DNA from 3 places in the Enterobacter cloacae complex sp. HYC074_NIDB genome. Region 3 is predicted to be linked to each of the others. Evidence: riboswitches for the same ligand, from Rfam matches in the RefSeq annotation. Region 3 holds a riboswitch; each other region holds the start of a gene.
What was found. A riboswitch is a leader RNA that binds a small molecule or an ion and turns the genes downstream of it on or off. The one in region 3 is predicted to bind thiamine pyrophosphate.

Region 1 (4,514 bases), 460 kb from region 3:
CTGATTTTCATCGAGCAGAATTTTGGTCCGCACATGGAGCAGAAGTGCGCGACTTTGCCCGATTCCTGCGGCAGGGTTTCGTCGTGGTAGGCGCGGGCGGTGAACGGATCGAGGGCCAGGTTAAACTGGTCTTCCCAGCGGAATTCAAAGCGCGCTTTGGACATGGCGTTGTCGCGAATTTGCGCGCCCGGATGGCCTTTCGCCAGATCCGCCGCGTGGGCGGCAATCTTGTAGGTAATCAGTCCCTGCTTCACGTCCTCTTTGTTTGGCAGGCCGAGGTGCTCTTTCGGTGTCACGTAGCAGAGCATGGCGCAGCCGAACCAGCCGATCATCGCCGCCCCAATGCCTGACGTGAAGTGGTCATAGCCCGGCGCGATGTCAGTTGTCAGTGGCCCCAGCGTGTAGAACGGTGCTTCGTGGCAGTGCTCCAGCTCTTCGGTCATGTTGCGACGGATCATCTGCATCGGCACATGGCCCGGGCCTTCAATCATCACCTGCACGTCGTACTCCCAGGCGATTTTGGTCAGCTCGCCCAGCGTGTGCAGCTCGGCAAACTGCGCCTCGTCGTTAGCATCGCGGATGGAGCCAGGACGCAGGCCGTCGCCCAGCGACAGGGAGACGTCGTACGCGGCGCAAATTTCGCAGATTTCGCGGAAGTGTTCGTAGAGGAAGTTTTCCTGATGATGGGAAAGGCACCATTTCGCCATAATCGAACCGCCGCGTGAGACGATACCGGTCAGACGTTTCGCCGTCATCGGCACGTAGCGCAGCAGCACGCCCGCGTGGATGGTGAAGTAGTCCACGCCCTGTTCCGCCTGCTCCAGCAGCGTGTCGCGGAACGCTTCCCAGGTGAGGTTTTCGGCGATGCCGTTGACCTTCTCCAGCGCCTGATAAATCGGGACGGTGCCAATCGGCACCGGGCTGTTACGCAGGATCCATTCGCGGGTTTCGTGGATGTAGCGGCCAGTGGAAAGGTCCATCACCGTGTCCGCGCCCCAGCGCGTGGACCAGACCAGCTTTTCCACCTCCTCTTCGATGGACGAGGTGACGGCAGAGTTGCCGATGTTGGCGTTGACCTTCACCAGGAAGTTGCGGCCGATAATCATCGGCTCGGATTCCGGGTGGTTGATGTTGGCGGGGATAATGGCGCGCCCGGCGGCCACTTCATCACGCACAAATTCCGGCGTGATGTTCTCCGGCAGGCGAGCGCCAAACCCTTCACCCGGATGCTGGTGGCGCAGCACTTCGCTGCGGATGCGCTCGCGGCCCATGTTTTCGCGGATGGCGATGAACTCCATCTCCGGCGTGACGATACCCTGGCGCGCGTAGTGCAGCTGGGTTACGCATTTGCCCGCTTTAGCGCGTTTCGGCGTCAGCAGGCCGGTAAAGCGCAGCGCGTCCAGACCGTCGTCGGCCAGGCGTTCTTTGGTGTACGCAGAACTGCGTACGCTCAGTTCTTCGCAGTCGTTACGCGCCTCTATCCACGGCTGGCGCAGCTTTGCCAGACCCTGCTGGACGTTGATAGCCACATCAGGATCGCCGTACGGGCCCGAGGTGTCATACACCGGCACGGCTTCGTTGTCTTCAAACTGCGGGTTGTCTTTGCTGCCGCCGATAAGCGTCGGGCTGAGCTGGATTTCGCGCATCGGGACGCGGATATCAGCCTGTGAGCCGGAAATGTAGATGCGTTTCGAGTTCGGGAAAGCGGTGCCTTCCAGGGTGTCGATGAAGCGTTGTGCGTGTTCGCGCTGTTCGCGGCGGGTCAGTTTTGCAGTAGACATAGCTCATTCCAAAAGTGAAGGACATGGCTTGTCAGACGACGGATGAAGCAAGAGAAGATCGCCTCAGGGGCGATACAACAGCAGTGTGACTCTTGTTCCCTTCGCAGGTATTAACCTGATCAGGTTCCGCGGATCCCGAATTAACGGTCTCAGCCCGTGCTTTCACACTGGGCACTCCGACAAGAAAAATCCCCCTCCGCAGAGGGGCGAATGGTTGTAAATTACTCGTTAACGATTAAGAACTCAAGCAGGGCGCGCAACGTTATCGCTGGTGCTGATATTCAGGTTGTTGTCCAGCACGAGGGCGATGAGCTTGTCTTCCAGCGTGAATCGCTCTTCCAGCGCTTCGCCAAGGTCGGAAAGCGCCTGCTGAAACTCAAGATAGTTATCGTGATCGATAGCGTTCTCCAGCGCGGAATCGTAGTAGTCCATGATCCGCTGGGTGTTGGCTTCCAGCAGCGGACAGAGTTTACTGGCCGCTAAATACGGCGTTGTCCCTTCCATTTCGCGGATAATGCGTTCATAAAGGTTGAAATGGCCGTCGGAGAGGTAGTCGACAAGGCTCTGACAAAAATCATCCAGCGCTTTTTCGTTCAGCCGCATAAAGGATTCTTTGCCAGGCTTAAGACCGACCAGATTGTAATACGCCACAAGGAGATGCTTGCGCACATGTAGCCAGCGATCCACCAGGGTGTTACTTCCTCCAACGCGCTCAGTCAGGCTTTCCAGCTGGTTTAACATGGTCGACTCCATAAGGTTTAGAATGGGATCTGCTTATCCAAAATGTAACCACAATGCTAACAACATGTCAGTGAAGCGAAGGTAGTGCAATAGATATGGATCGTATTATTGAAAAATCAGATCTGGGTTGGTGGATCGTCAGTCACGAGCAAAAGTTGTGGCTGCCCGGTGGGGAGATACCCTACGGTGCGGCAGAAATCTTCGATCTCGTCGGCCAACCTGCGCTGCGGATCGGCGAGTGGCAGGGCGATCCGGTATGGTTGATCCTACAGGCTCGTCGTCAGGATATGGGATCCGTTCGTCAGGTGTTGGATCGGGATGTCGGCCTGTTCCAGCTGGCGGGGCGCGGCGTGCAGCTGGCGGAGTTTTACCGCTCGCACAAATACTGCGGCTACTGCGGCCACACCATGCACCCGAGCAAAACCGAGTGGGCAATGCTTTGCGGCCACTGCCGTGAACGCTACTACCCGCAAATCGCACCGTGCATCATTGTCGCCATCCGCCGTGATGATTCCATCCTGCTGGCGCAACATACCCGTCATCGCAACGGCATTCATACTGTCCTCGCCGGGTTCGTGGAAGTCGGCGAAACGCTGGAACAGGCGGTGGCGCGCGAGGTGATGGAGGAGAGCGGCATTAAGGTGAAAAACCTGCGCTATGTGACGTCGCAGCCGTGGCCGTTCCCGATGTCCCTGATGACCGCGTTTATGGCGGAATACGACAGCGGCGAGATTGTTATCGATCAGAAAGAGCTGCTGGAGGCGAACTGGTATCGCTACGACGATTTACCGCTGCTGCCCCCGCCGGGAACGGTGGCGCGTCGCCTGATAGAAGATACCGTGGCAATGTGTCGGGCCGAGTATGAGTAGTGTTACACTGACGGACTGACGCAATAAGGAACTGCAAAATGACCGAACTGAAGAACGATCGTTATCTGCGTGCGCTGCTGCGCCAGCCCGTTGATGTCACCCCGGTGTGGATGATGCGCCAGGCGGGACGCTATCTGCCAGAGTACAAAGCCACGCGCGCGCAGGCGGGCGATTTTATGTCGCTGTGCAAAAACGCCGAGCTGGCCTGTGAAGTGACGCTCCAGCCGCTGCGCCGCTTCCCGCTCGATGCCGCCATTCTTTTTTCGGACATTCTCACCATTCCGGATGCGATGGGCCTTGGGCTCTATTTCGAAACCGGCGAGGGCCCGCGTTTTACCTCACCGATCAAAAGCAAAGCCGACGTTGATAAGTTGCCGATCCCCGATCCGGAAGGCGAGCTGGGCTATGTGATGAACGCCGTGCGCACCATTCGCCGCGAGCTCAAAGGCGATGTGCCGCTGATTGGCTTCTCCGGTAGTCCGTGGACGCTGGCCACCTACATGGTGGAAGGCGGCAGCAGCAAAGCCTTTACCGTCATCAAAAAGATGATGTACGCCGAGCCGCTGGCCCTGCATGCGCTGCTCGACAAGCTCGCGAAGAGCGTCACGCTCTACCTCAACGCGCAGATTAAAGCAGGTGCGCAGTCGGTGATGATTTTCGACACCTGGGGCGGCGTGCTGACCGGACGTGATTATCAGCAGTTCTCCCTGTACTACATGCACAAAATTGTCGATGGCCTGCTGCGTGAAAACGAAGGCCGTCGCGTGCCGGTGACGCTGTTTACCAAAGGCGGCGGCCAGTGGCTGGAAGCGATGGCGGCCACCGGCTGCGACGCGCTGGGCCTCGACTGGACCACCGATATTGCCGATGCGCGCCGTCGCGTGGGGGACAAAGTGGCGCTTCAGGGCAACATGGACCCGTCCATGCTCTATGCACAGCCTGCCCGTATCGAAGAGGAAGTGTCGACTATACTGTCTGGTTTCGGCCAGGGTGAAGGCCACGTCTTTAACCTCGGCCACGGCATTCATCAGGATGTGCCGCCTGAACACGCAGGCGTATTTGTGGAGGCGGTGCATCGGCTTTCTGCCCAGTATCATAAGTAAGGAGTGGTTATGGATCTCGC
Region 2 (4,514 bases), 2.3 Mb from region 3:
TCAGTGGCAGCAGCGCTGGCTGGACGGGTTAAGCGTGCCGGCAGGGAGCCTGATCTCTTTGTCCGGCTACCAGCTGGCGTCCCCCAGCGGTGAGCTGCTGACGGCCTGGCTGGAAAGTCTTCAGGATGCGACGCTCTTTATCGATTTCGGTCCGCGCATCGCGGATATTCCCGACCCGCTGATGGCAAGGATTATGGCCTGCAAACCGATTGTCTCGCTTAATCGTCAGGAGGCGGAACTTGCCGCAGAATGGCTTGGCGTAAGCGTGGAAGAGCTCGGCACACGGTGGCAGCAGAGGTTTGGCGCTGCGCTGATCATACGCCATGATAAAGACGGGGCGGTCTGGTATGACGGTGACGCTTCCGGACACGTTCCGGCGTTTCCTGCTACCGTGGTCGATACCATCGGCGCGGGTGACAGCCATGCGGGAGGTACCCTTGCCGGTCTGGCCGCGGGATGGTCACTGCCAGAGGCGGTGCAGCTTGGCAATGCCGTAGCCGCCTGGGTAGTCAGCCATCGCGGTGGCGACTGCGCCCCCACGCGCGAGGCCCTACTCCTCGCACACAAAGACGTATAGGTCGCTGCGGCAGTAGCTGATGCTGTACTCAATTGGCCGGTGCTGTTGATCGAGCGCGACTTGCTTGATCACCAGCACCGGTATCTTATCGTCCATCTTGATATGCGCCTGAAACTCGCTGTCCGGCATCCGGGCGCTGACGCGGGACCGGGTGCGCTGCGGCAAGATATTCTGGCTGCGGAAGTAATCATAAAGCGAGACGCCAATGTCGTCCGGGTTGGGAATTAATCCTACTGGTACCCAGGACTCCTCTATCGATACTGCATCGTCATCCACATAGCGGATGCGCTTAAGCAGAAATACATCACTGTCTGGCGCAAGGGAAAGGTGGCGGGCGATCTCCTCCGGACATTTCACGACGCGTTTATTGACCCACAGCGTGTTGGGCGTTTTGCCCCGCAGCACCACCTGCTGAGAAAACCCGCGCGCCTCTTTTAGCGAATATTCAAAGATATTGTTGATTTGCGTCCCGTATCCACGCGCGCGGGTGACGACGCCAGCCTCTTCCAGCGCCTGCATCGCTTTACGCACCGTAATGCGCGACACACCGGCAAGCTGGCTCAGATCGCGCTCGCCAGGCAAAATATTACCGTGCGCGAGCACGCCGCTGCGTACCGCGTTTTTAACCGTTTCGGCAAATTTCAGATACAGCGGCGTGTTGTCCGGTGCGGCAATTCGTTCCTTGAGTTGAGCAATTAACCGGGTATGCGCTTGTTCCATCTCTGTTTTTCTCTGGCATAAGGTTTTATGCCAGTATACGGCTTACCACCATGCATGAAAATGGTGAACCGGCCCAATACCGTGACCCACTTCCAGAGAATCGGCTTTTGCCAGCGCGTCCGAGAGCCAGATCTTCGCCTCCTGTACCGTATCCGCCCAGTTCGCGTTTCGGGGACGCAGCGCCGCCAGCGCCGCCGAGAGCGTACAGCCCGTGCCGTGGGTGTTTTTGGTCTGTACGCGCGGGGCGGTGAAACGTTGCGCGCCATCGTGGGTGAAGAGCCAGTCCGGGCTTTCTGCATCATCGAGATGACCGCCTTTCATCAGCACCGCGCGACACCCCATCGCCAGCAGCGCATTGCCCTGCTCTTTCATTTCACGTTCGTTTTGCGCGTGTGGCGCATCCAGCAGCGCGGCGGCCTCAGGCAGGTTTGGCGTGATCAGCGCCACCTGCGGCAGCAGCTTTTTACGCAGGGTGTCGACGGCCGAGGCGGAGAGCAGCGGATCGCCGCATTTGGCCAGCATCACGGTATCGAGCACCACGTTTTTTATCTGATAACGTTTGAGACGTTCCGCGACCGCTTCAACAATGTCCGCCTCTGCGAGCATGCCAATTTTGGTGGTGTCGATACGTACATCGCTGAATACCGAATCCAGCTGTGCGGCGACAAAATCCGGCTCAATGCGATACACCGACTGTACACCGCGCGTGTTTTGCGCCACCAGCGCGGTGATAACCGAACATCCGTAAGCGCCGAGCGCAGAGAAGGTTTTCAGGTCTGCCTGGATCCCCGCTCCGCCGCTGGGATCGGTTCCCGCAATAGTCAGGGCATTTATGCGTGTCATACCTGTTCCTCCAGCGCGTAAAGCGCGTCCAGAAACGCGGAGGAAAAGCTGCCGGGCCCCCGGCTTTGAGTCAGGGCAACTGACCCTGCGCGCTTCATAAAGCCGCAGGCAGCCGTCGCGTTATCAAGCCTGTCGCCAGGCAGCGAGCAGCAGGCGGCGACGACCGCCGAGAGCGCACAGCCAGTTCCTACCACGCGGGTCATCAGCAGGTCGCCGCCCGCGACCGTACGGGTTCGCTGACCATCAGTGATGTGATCCACTTCTCCTGTGACGACCACAACGGCATGGGTCTGACGGGCGAGCGTCTGCGCAGCGGTCAACGCGCTCGCTGCCGTATCGGTGGAATCAACCCCGCGCCCGCCCGCACTCATTCCGGCAAGGGCGAGGATTTCGGAGGCGTTTCCACGAATGGCCGCAGGTTTAAGGGATAATATTTGCTGGCAAAAACGGGTGCGGAACGCCAGCGCGCCAACCGCAACCGGATCCAGAACCCAGGGTGTGCCCGCGGCTACAGCGCTCTCAATAGCCCGACGCATCGACTGGGCGCGCGGTGCGGTGAGTGTACCCACGTTGATGAGCAGAGCATCGGCAAGCGCGGCAAACTGTTCCGCTTCCTCGGCTTCGATCACCATTGCCGGGGAAGCGCCCAGCGCGAGCAGCACATTGGCGGTGAAGGTCTGCACGACATCGTTGGTCATACAGTGCGTGAGCGGGGAACGGGTTCGGAATTGATGTAAAACGTGTGAGTCGAGCAGGTCAGGCTGCATGGTTTCGCTCCTGCCGTGCGTGAAGAAGCGATGACCGGGTAGGCATCTGACTTCCCTACGCTGGCATTATCCAGATCAGGTAATACGGGTATTTCTCAGCCTTCACAAAGAAGGGCACCCCGAGTCAAATTACTTATAAAACAGTTACTTACAAAATGGCATTTCGTAGTCATGTAGTGTAACCGGGGGGTAACCCGGGTGCAAGGAGTTTTGGCTGTCCGTTAACCCCCTGTAACGAACAATAAACGACAAGATATTAACTACGCTCAATATGTATACATTATTGTTCAGTTAATTATCCCGCCATATTTGTTAAGAACTCATTAAATATAATATTCACTTTCTGTGCTGAGAAATTTTATTTTTATCCATAATGACTCACCGGGAGTGATTTTATAAGACAGCCCACCTGCTTTCGTATGAAATAAACTCAGGCATCAATGTAAACATTTATTTTGCAGAAATTTATTTCTGTCAATTACTTAATCTGACCCTCTCATTTCCCTCGTCATTTTCACTTTAATGTTTACATTAATAACAACCGCAAAATGACTTTTACGCCCTCGGAACTATTCATAGTATTTATGACTTAGATCAACATCATTGGTTTGCGTTTAATTGATAGTTCACTCGCGTTACTAAATAAGATTTAGATAATCTTCAACCGTTTTTTAAATCCAAAAAATAAAGCTGTTCAGCTTCAGTATTTTCGATAATTAATGATGTGAGCTTTTTAAATGAAATCTATGAATAAAAACTTTACTGCTATTTTTGTAATGGGCGTTGTCTTAGCGGGTACAATGAGCCAGGCTGAAGCCGCGAATACGGTTTGGGACGATCAGCAAATCACTAATATTGTAAATGACCATCAAGATCAAATTACACAAAACAACGCTGATAGTATTAACCGTGATGGCGCAACGGATAACCGCTTAACGCAGGTTAACGACGACCTTCAGTCCACAAAACTGGGCGTGTTAGTCGTGGATAAAATGGCTAACGACGCACATCAGAAAGCGTTGCTTGCTGGCGCGCTTGCCGATTCCGCCAGTCTGAAAAGTGAGACGGCCTTACAGGGTGTGGCGACTAACGGCACAGCCATTAACAACCTTCAACACGTCGATAATATTCAGGATAGCCGCCTTACTGCTCTCGAAAATGCACCTAAACCCATCAACGGTGCAGATGGAGCGAAAGGTGATAAAGGGGATACCGGTGCGACTGGCGCAAAGGGTGATAAAGGGGATACCGGTGCGACTGGCGCAAAGGGTGATAAAGGGGATACCGGCGCGACTGGCGCAAAGGGCGATAAAGGGGATACCGGTGTAACTGGCGCGAAGGGTGAAAAAGGCGATGCTGGCGCGACAGGTATGAAAGGTGATAAGGGTGATACTGGCGCACAAGGCATTGCGGGAAGAAACGGTCGCGACGGTGCAGACGGTCATAACGGTAAAGATGGTGTGACAACCACCGTGACACAACGACAGCTGGATACAGCTACCCAGGCGAAGGTCGCTAAAAATAGCCTGGCTGTTACTGCCGCCACGCAGGATCTGCAAGCCACCAGGCAGTCATTACAGGCAATGAATACTAACACCAGCCAGCAA
Region 3 (4,514 bases):
CCAGCCGCCACGGCGACAACCATCATCCGACGCTTTCCGAAACGTTTGACGTAGTAACCCGCCAGAATCATCGCCGGAATTTCCAGCCCGGCAGCGGTGCCCATTAAGATCCCCGCGAGCTTGTCCGGTAAGCCCAGATCGCTGCTGATCCACAGCGGCATATCGATGATGTACATGGTGTTACAGGTCCACATCAGCGTGGAGGCGATAAACAACATGCGGACGTTTTTATCCTGCCAGCCGCTCACCTGCGTGATGGGCTTGTCCGTCACCTGCTCTACGCGCGCCACCGATGGCAGCGCAAAGGCTATCAGCGCCAGGCTGATGACAAAAATCCCCGCCGCGATGGAAAACATGGTGGTGAAGCCGTAGTTCAGCGCCAGCATGAACGCCAGCGGGGGACCGATGACCCACGCGAGAGAGAGCTGCGCACGCATCACCGAGCTGAACATCACCACTTCCCTCGCCGAGTTGTCGGCGTACTCCCGTGCCAGGGCGAAGAGCTGCGGCATGGCGGTGTTCGCCAGAGAGGCCAGCAGCACGCCGCAGGTAATGAGCGTCAGGTAATGGCGGTTGAAGGCAAACAGCAGCGCGTTGCCCACGGCCATTGCGCAACAAAAGAGGATCAGCTTGCGGCGATCGCCCTGGCTGTCGGATCGTTTCGCCAGCCACAGGCTGACGAGGATCCCGGCAATGGCGTTGACGGTGTAGAACAGGCCCACCCAAAACGGCTGCGCCCCCACCTCGCGGCTGAGAAACAGGCTCAGCGTCGGCGCCTGTAGCGCGCCGGCTACGCCCATCATGAAGGCCACCAGCATAAAAGCGGCGTACACGCCATTCAGGCGTCGCCCCATCGTCATCAACCAGAGCATGCGCAAGTCCTTATGAAAGCGAATCGAAATTGGGTGAAATAGTAAACGAAAAAAGCCAGCAAAAAACATTTTGCTGGCGGGTGATTAGCACCAATACTCAGTCACACATGATCGAGGCGAGTTAGCGAGAAGAGGTCGGTTTCGTAACGTCCCACTGCATCAGATCTTCCAGTATTCTCAGCCGCTGCTCTGCGCACTGGCGGGCCAGCCAGGACACTCCCTTTGTCGCTGAAAAATAGTGCTGATAAAACTGACGTGCGGTAGACCTCTTCATAATTTACCTCCTCGCTTCATCGATAAGGATTATTGGCTTAATATAGGGATTAATAAATTGCTGATTTTTTGTCAGGAGTTCCCCTTTTATGCCTTCTGGTCGTCTGCAACAACAATTTATCCGCCTCTGGCAGTGCTGCGAGGGGCAATCGCAGGAGACCACGCTGAACGAGCTGGCTGAACTCCTCAACTGCTCCCGGCGTCATATGCGTACCCTCCTCAACACCATGCAGCAGCAGGGCTGGCTAAACTGGGAGGCTGAAGCCGGACGCGGCAAGCGCTCGCGCCTGACTTTCCTTTATACCGGCCTGGCGCTACAGCAACAGCGGGCGGAGGATCTGCTGGAGCAGGACCGTATCGATCAGCTGGTCCAGCTGGTGGGCGACAAGGCCGCCGTGCGCCAAATGCTGGTCTCCCATCTCGGACGCAGTTTTCGTCAGGGCCGACACATTCTGCGGGTGCTCTACTACCGTCCGATGAAAAATCTGTTGCCCGGCACGGCGTTACGGCGTTCTGAAACCCACATGGCCCGACAAATCTTCAGCGGCCTGACGCGAATAAATGAGGAAAACGGGGAACTGGAGGCGGATATCGCGCACCACTGGCAACAGCTTTCCCCGCGCCACTGGCGCTTTTTCTTACGCCCCGGCATTCATTTCCACCATGGACGCGAGCTGGAGATGCGCGACGTTATCGATTCCTTAGAGCGAGCCCGCACGCTGCCGCTCTATTCGCATATCTCGCGGATCCACTCCCCAACGGCCTGGACGCTGGATATTGAGCTATCGCAGCCGGACAAATGGCTTCCGTGGCTTCTGGGCTACGTCCCCTCAATGATCCTGCCTGCCGAGTGGCGCTCCCTGAACAATTTTTCCAGCCAGCCGATTGGTACGGGCCCCTACTCCGTTACACGAAACAACAGTAATCAGCTGAAGATCCGCGCCTTTGATGATTACTTTGGCTACAGGGCGTTGATCGACGAAGTGAACGTCTGGGTGTTACCGGATCTCAACGAAGAGCTGAGCGCAGGCCTGACCCTGGAAGGGCCAACAGCCGGTGAAAAGGCGTTCGAAAGCCGCCTGGAGGAGGGCTGCTACTACTTGCTCTTTGATAGCCGCAGCCATCGCGGGGCAAACCACGACGTACGCAGGTGGATCAGCCATATTCTTGCCCCTGCTAACCTGATTTATCACGCAGAGGAGCAATACCAGACCTGGTGGTTCCCGGCCTATGGCCTGCTTCCGCGCTGGCACCATGCGCAGCCAGTGCGCAGTGAAAAACCTGCCGGACTGGAGACCATCACCCTCAGCTACTATCGCGATCACATTGAGCACAGGTTTATCGCAAGGATCATGAGCACGCTGCTGGCAGCCGAAGGCGTGACGCTGGCGATACAGGAAGTCGATTATGATGAATGGCATCGCGGAGACGTCATCAGCGATATCTGGCTCAACAGCGCAAACTTTACGCTGCCGCTTGATTTCTCGCTCTTTTCTCACCTGTACGAAGTGCCCCTGATTCAGCACTGTATCAACCGGGACTGGCAGCAGGACGCCGCACGGTGGCGGGCAGGAGAAATGGATCTGGCCGCCTGGTGTCAGGAATTACTGGCCGGGCAGACGATCGTACCGTTGATTCACCACTGGCTGCTGATCCAGGGCCAGCGCAGCATGCGCGGCCTGCGGATGAACACCCTGGGCTGGTTTGATTTTAAATCCGCCTGGTTTGCGCCGCCGGAGCCATAACGCTTTCGTAATATTCACCAAATCATTACAATAGCGCCGTTCTCAACGGGGTGCTGCATCACAGATGTGCGCTGAGATAATACCCGTCGAACCTGATCCGGATAACGCCGGCGAAGGGATTTGAGGCTGTCGCTCAAAATCCTTTGCCACTCAACCCTGAGGTGCAAAGTGTTAAAAAACGTTCTTCCTCTGCTGGCGCTGTTTGCGCTGCCTGTTTTTGCTAAGCCTGTTCTGACGGTCTACACCTACGACTCCTTCTCCGCCGACTGGGGCCCTGGCCCGGTGGTAAAAAAAGCCTTTGAAGCGGACTGCAACTGCGAGTTGAAATTCGTGGCGCTGGAAGATGGCGTCTCGCTGCTTAACCGGCTGCGCATGGAAGGCAAAAACAGCAAAGCCGACGTGGTGCTCGGGCTGGATAACAACCTGCTGGAAGCCGCCACCCAAACCAGACTGTTCGCCAAAAGCGGCGTGGCGGCAGATGCCGTTAACGTACCGGGCGGCTGGAAAAACGACACCTTCGTTCCCTTTGATTACGGTTACTTTGCGTTTGTCTACGATAAAAACAAGCTGAAGAATCCGCCCAAAAGCCTGAAAGAGCTGGTCGAAAGTGACCAGAAATGGCGCGTGATTTACGAAGATCCGCGTACCAGCACGCCGGGTCTGGGGCTGCTGCTGTGGATGCAAAAAGTTTACGGGGATAAAACGCCGGAAGCGTGGCAGAAGCTGGCCGCGAAAACCGTTACCGTCACCAAAGGCTGGAGCGAAGCCTATGGCCTGTTCCTGAAAGGCGAAAGCGACCTGGTGCTGAGCTACACTACCTCTCCGGCCTACCACATTATCGCCGAGAAGAAAGACAACTACGCCGCCGCGAACTTTGCTGAAGGGCATTATTTGCAGGTGGAAGTGGCCGCCCGCACCGCCGCGAGCAAACAGCCGGAGCTTGCCGAAAAATTCCTGAAATTTATGATCTCCCCGGCATTTCAGAACGCTATTCCGACCGGCAACTGGATGTACCCGGTCACTGACGTTGCGCTGCCGGCAGGCTTTGAGCAGCTAAACAAGCCGCAAACCTCACTGGAATTTACGCCGCAGCAGGTTGCCGCCCAGCGCGCCGCATGGATTAGTGAATGGCAACGCGCCGTCAGCCGCTGATCCCCGGCTGGTTAGTTCCCGGCCTGCTCGCCGCCGTACTGATGGTCGTCGTCAGCCTGGGTGCATTCCTTGCGCTGTGGTTTAACGCGCCAGAGAGCGATCTGCTCGCCCTCTGGCACGACAGCTATCTCTGGCACGTCATCCGCTTCTCCTTCTGGCAGGCGTTTCTCTCCGCGCTGCTGTCGGCGATCCCGGCCATTTTCCTTGCACGCGCCCTCTATCGCAGACGTTTCCCCGGCAGGCTTGCCCTGCTGCGGCTGTGCGCGATGACGCTGATCCTGCCCGTGCTGGTGGCGGTGTTCGGCATTCTGAGCGTCTACGGTCGGCAGGGCTGGCTGGCATCCCTCTTCAACCTGCTTGGTCTGGAATGGACCTTCTCCCCTTACGGCCTGAAAGGCATTCTGCTGGCGCATATTTTTTTCAATATGCCGATGGCGACGCGCCTCTTTTTACAGGCGCTGGAAAACATTCC

Region 1: it holds a riboswitch for thiamine pyrophosphate, as region 3 does, so the genes downstream of both, thiC (phosphomethylpyrimidine synthase ThiC) here and thiB (thiamine ABC transporter substrate binding subunit) in region 3, are expected to answer to the same signal.
Region 2: it holds a riboswitch for thiamine pyrophosphate, as region 3 does, so the genes downstream of both, thiM (hydroxyethylthiazole kinase) here and thiB (thiamine ABC transporter substrate binding subunit) in region 3, are expected to answer to the same signal.

The regions. Positions count from the first base shown of each region.
Region 1 covers NZ_CP114214.1:342,850-347,363, forward strand. Annotated here, with positions in the region: gene thiC (phosphomethylpyrimidine synthase ThiC) at 1-1,781, opposite strand, end outside; TPP riboswitch at 1,861-1,970, opposite strand; gene O1724_RS01710 (Rsd/AlgQ family anti-sigma factor) at 2,025-2,522, opposite strand; gene nudC (NAD(+) diphosphatase) at 2,618-3,391, shown strand; gene hemE (uroporphyrinogen decarboxylase) at 3,430-4,494, shown strand; gene nfi (deoxyribonuclease V) at 4,504-4,514, shown strand, end outside.
Region 2 covers NZ_CP114214.1:3,134,613-3,139,126, forward strand. Annotated here, with positions in the region: gene O1724_RS15185 (PfkB family carbohydrate kinase) at 1-577, shown strand, start outside; gene O1724_RS15190 (GntR family transcriptional regulator) at 551-1,297, opposite strand; gene thiD (bifunctional hydroxymethylpyrimidine kinase/phosphomethylpyrimidine kinase) at 1,340-2,140, opposite strand; gene thiM (hydroxyethylthiazole kinase) at 2,137-2,907, opposite strand; TPP riboswitch at 2,943-3,039, opposite strand; gene O1724_RS15205 (YadA-like family protein) at 3,654-4,514, shown strand, end outside.
Region 3 covers NZ_CP114214.1:801,837-806,350, reverse strand. Annotated here, with positions in the region: gene O1724_RS03895 (sugar efflux transporter) at 1-872, opposite strand, end outside; gene sgrT (glucose uptake inhibitor SgrT) at 994-1,146, opposite strand; gene sgrR (HTH-type transcriptional regulator SgrR) at 1,235-2,890, shown strand; TPP riboswitch at 2,927-3,027, shown strand; gene thiB (thiamine ABC transporter substrate binding subunit) at 3,059-4,042, shown strand; gene thiP (thiamine/thiamine pyrophosphate ABC transporter permease ThiP) at 4,018-4,514, shown strand, end outside.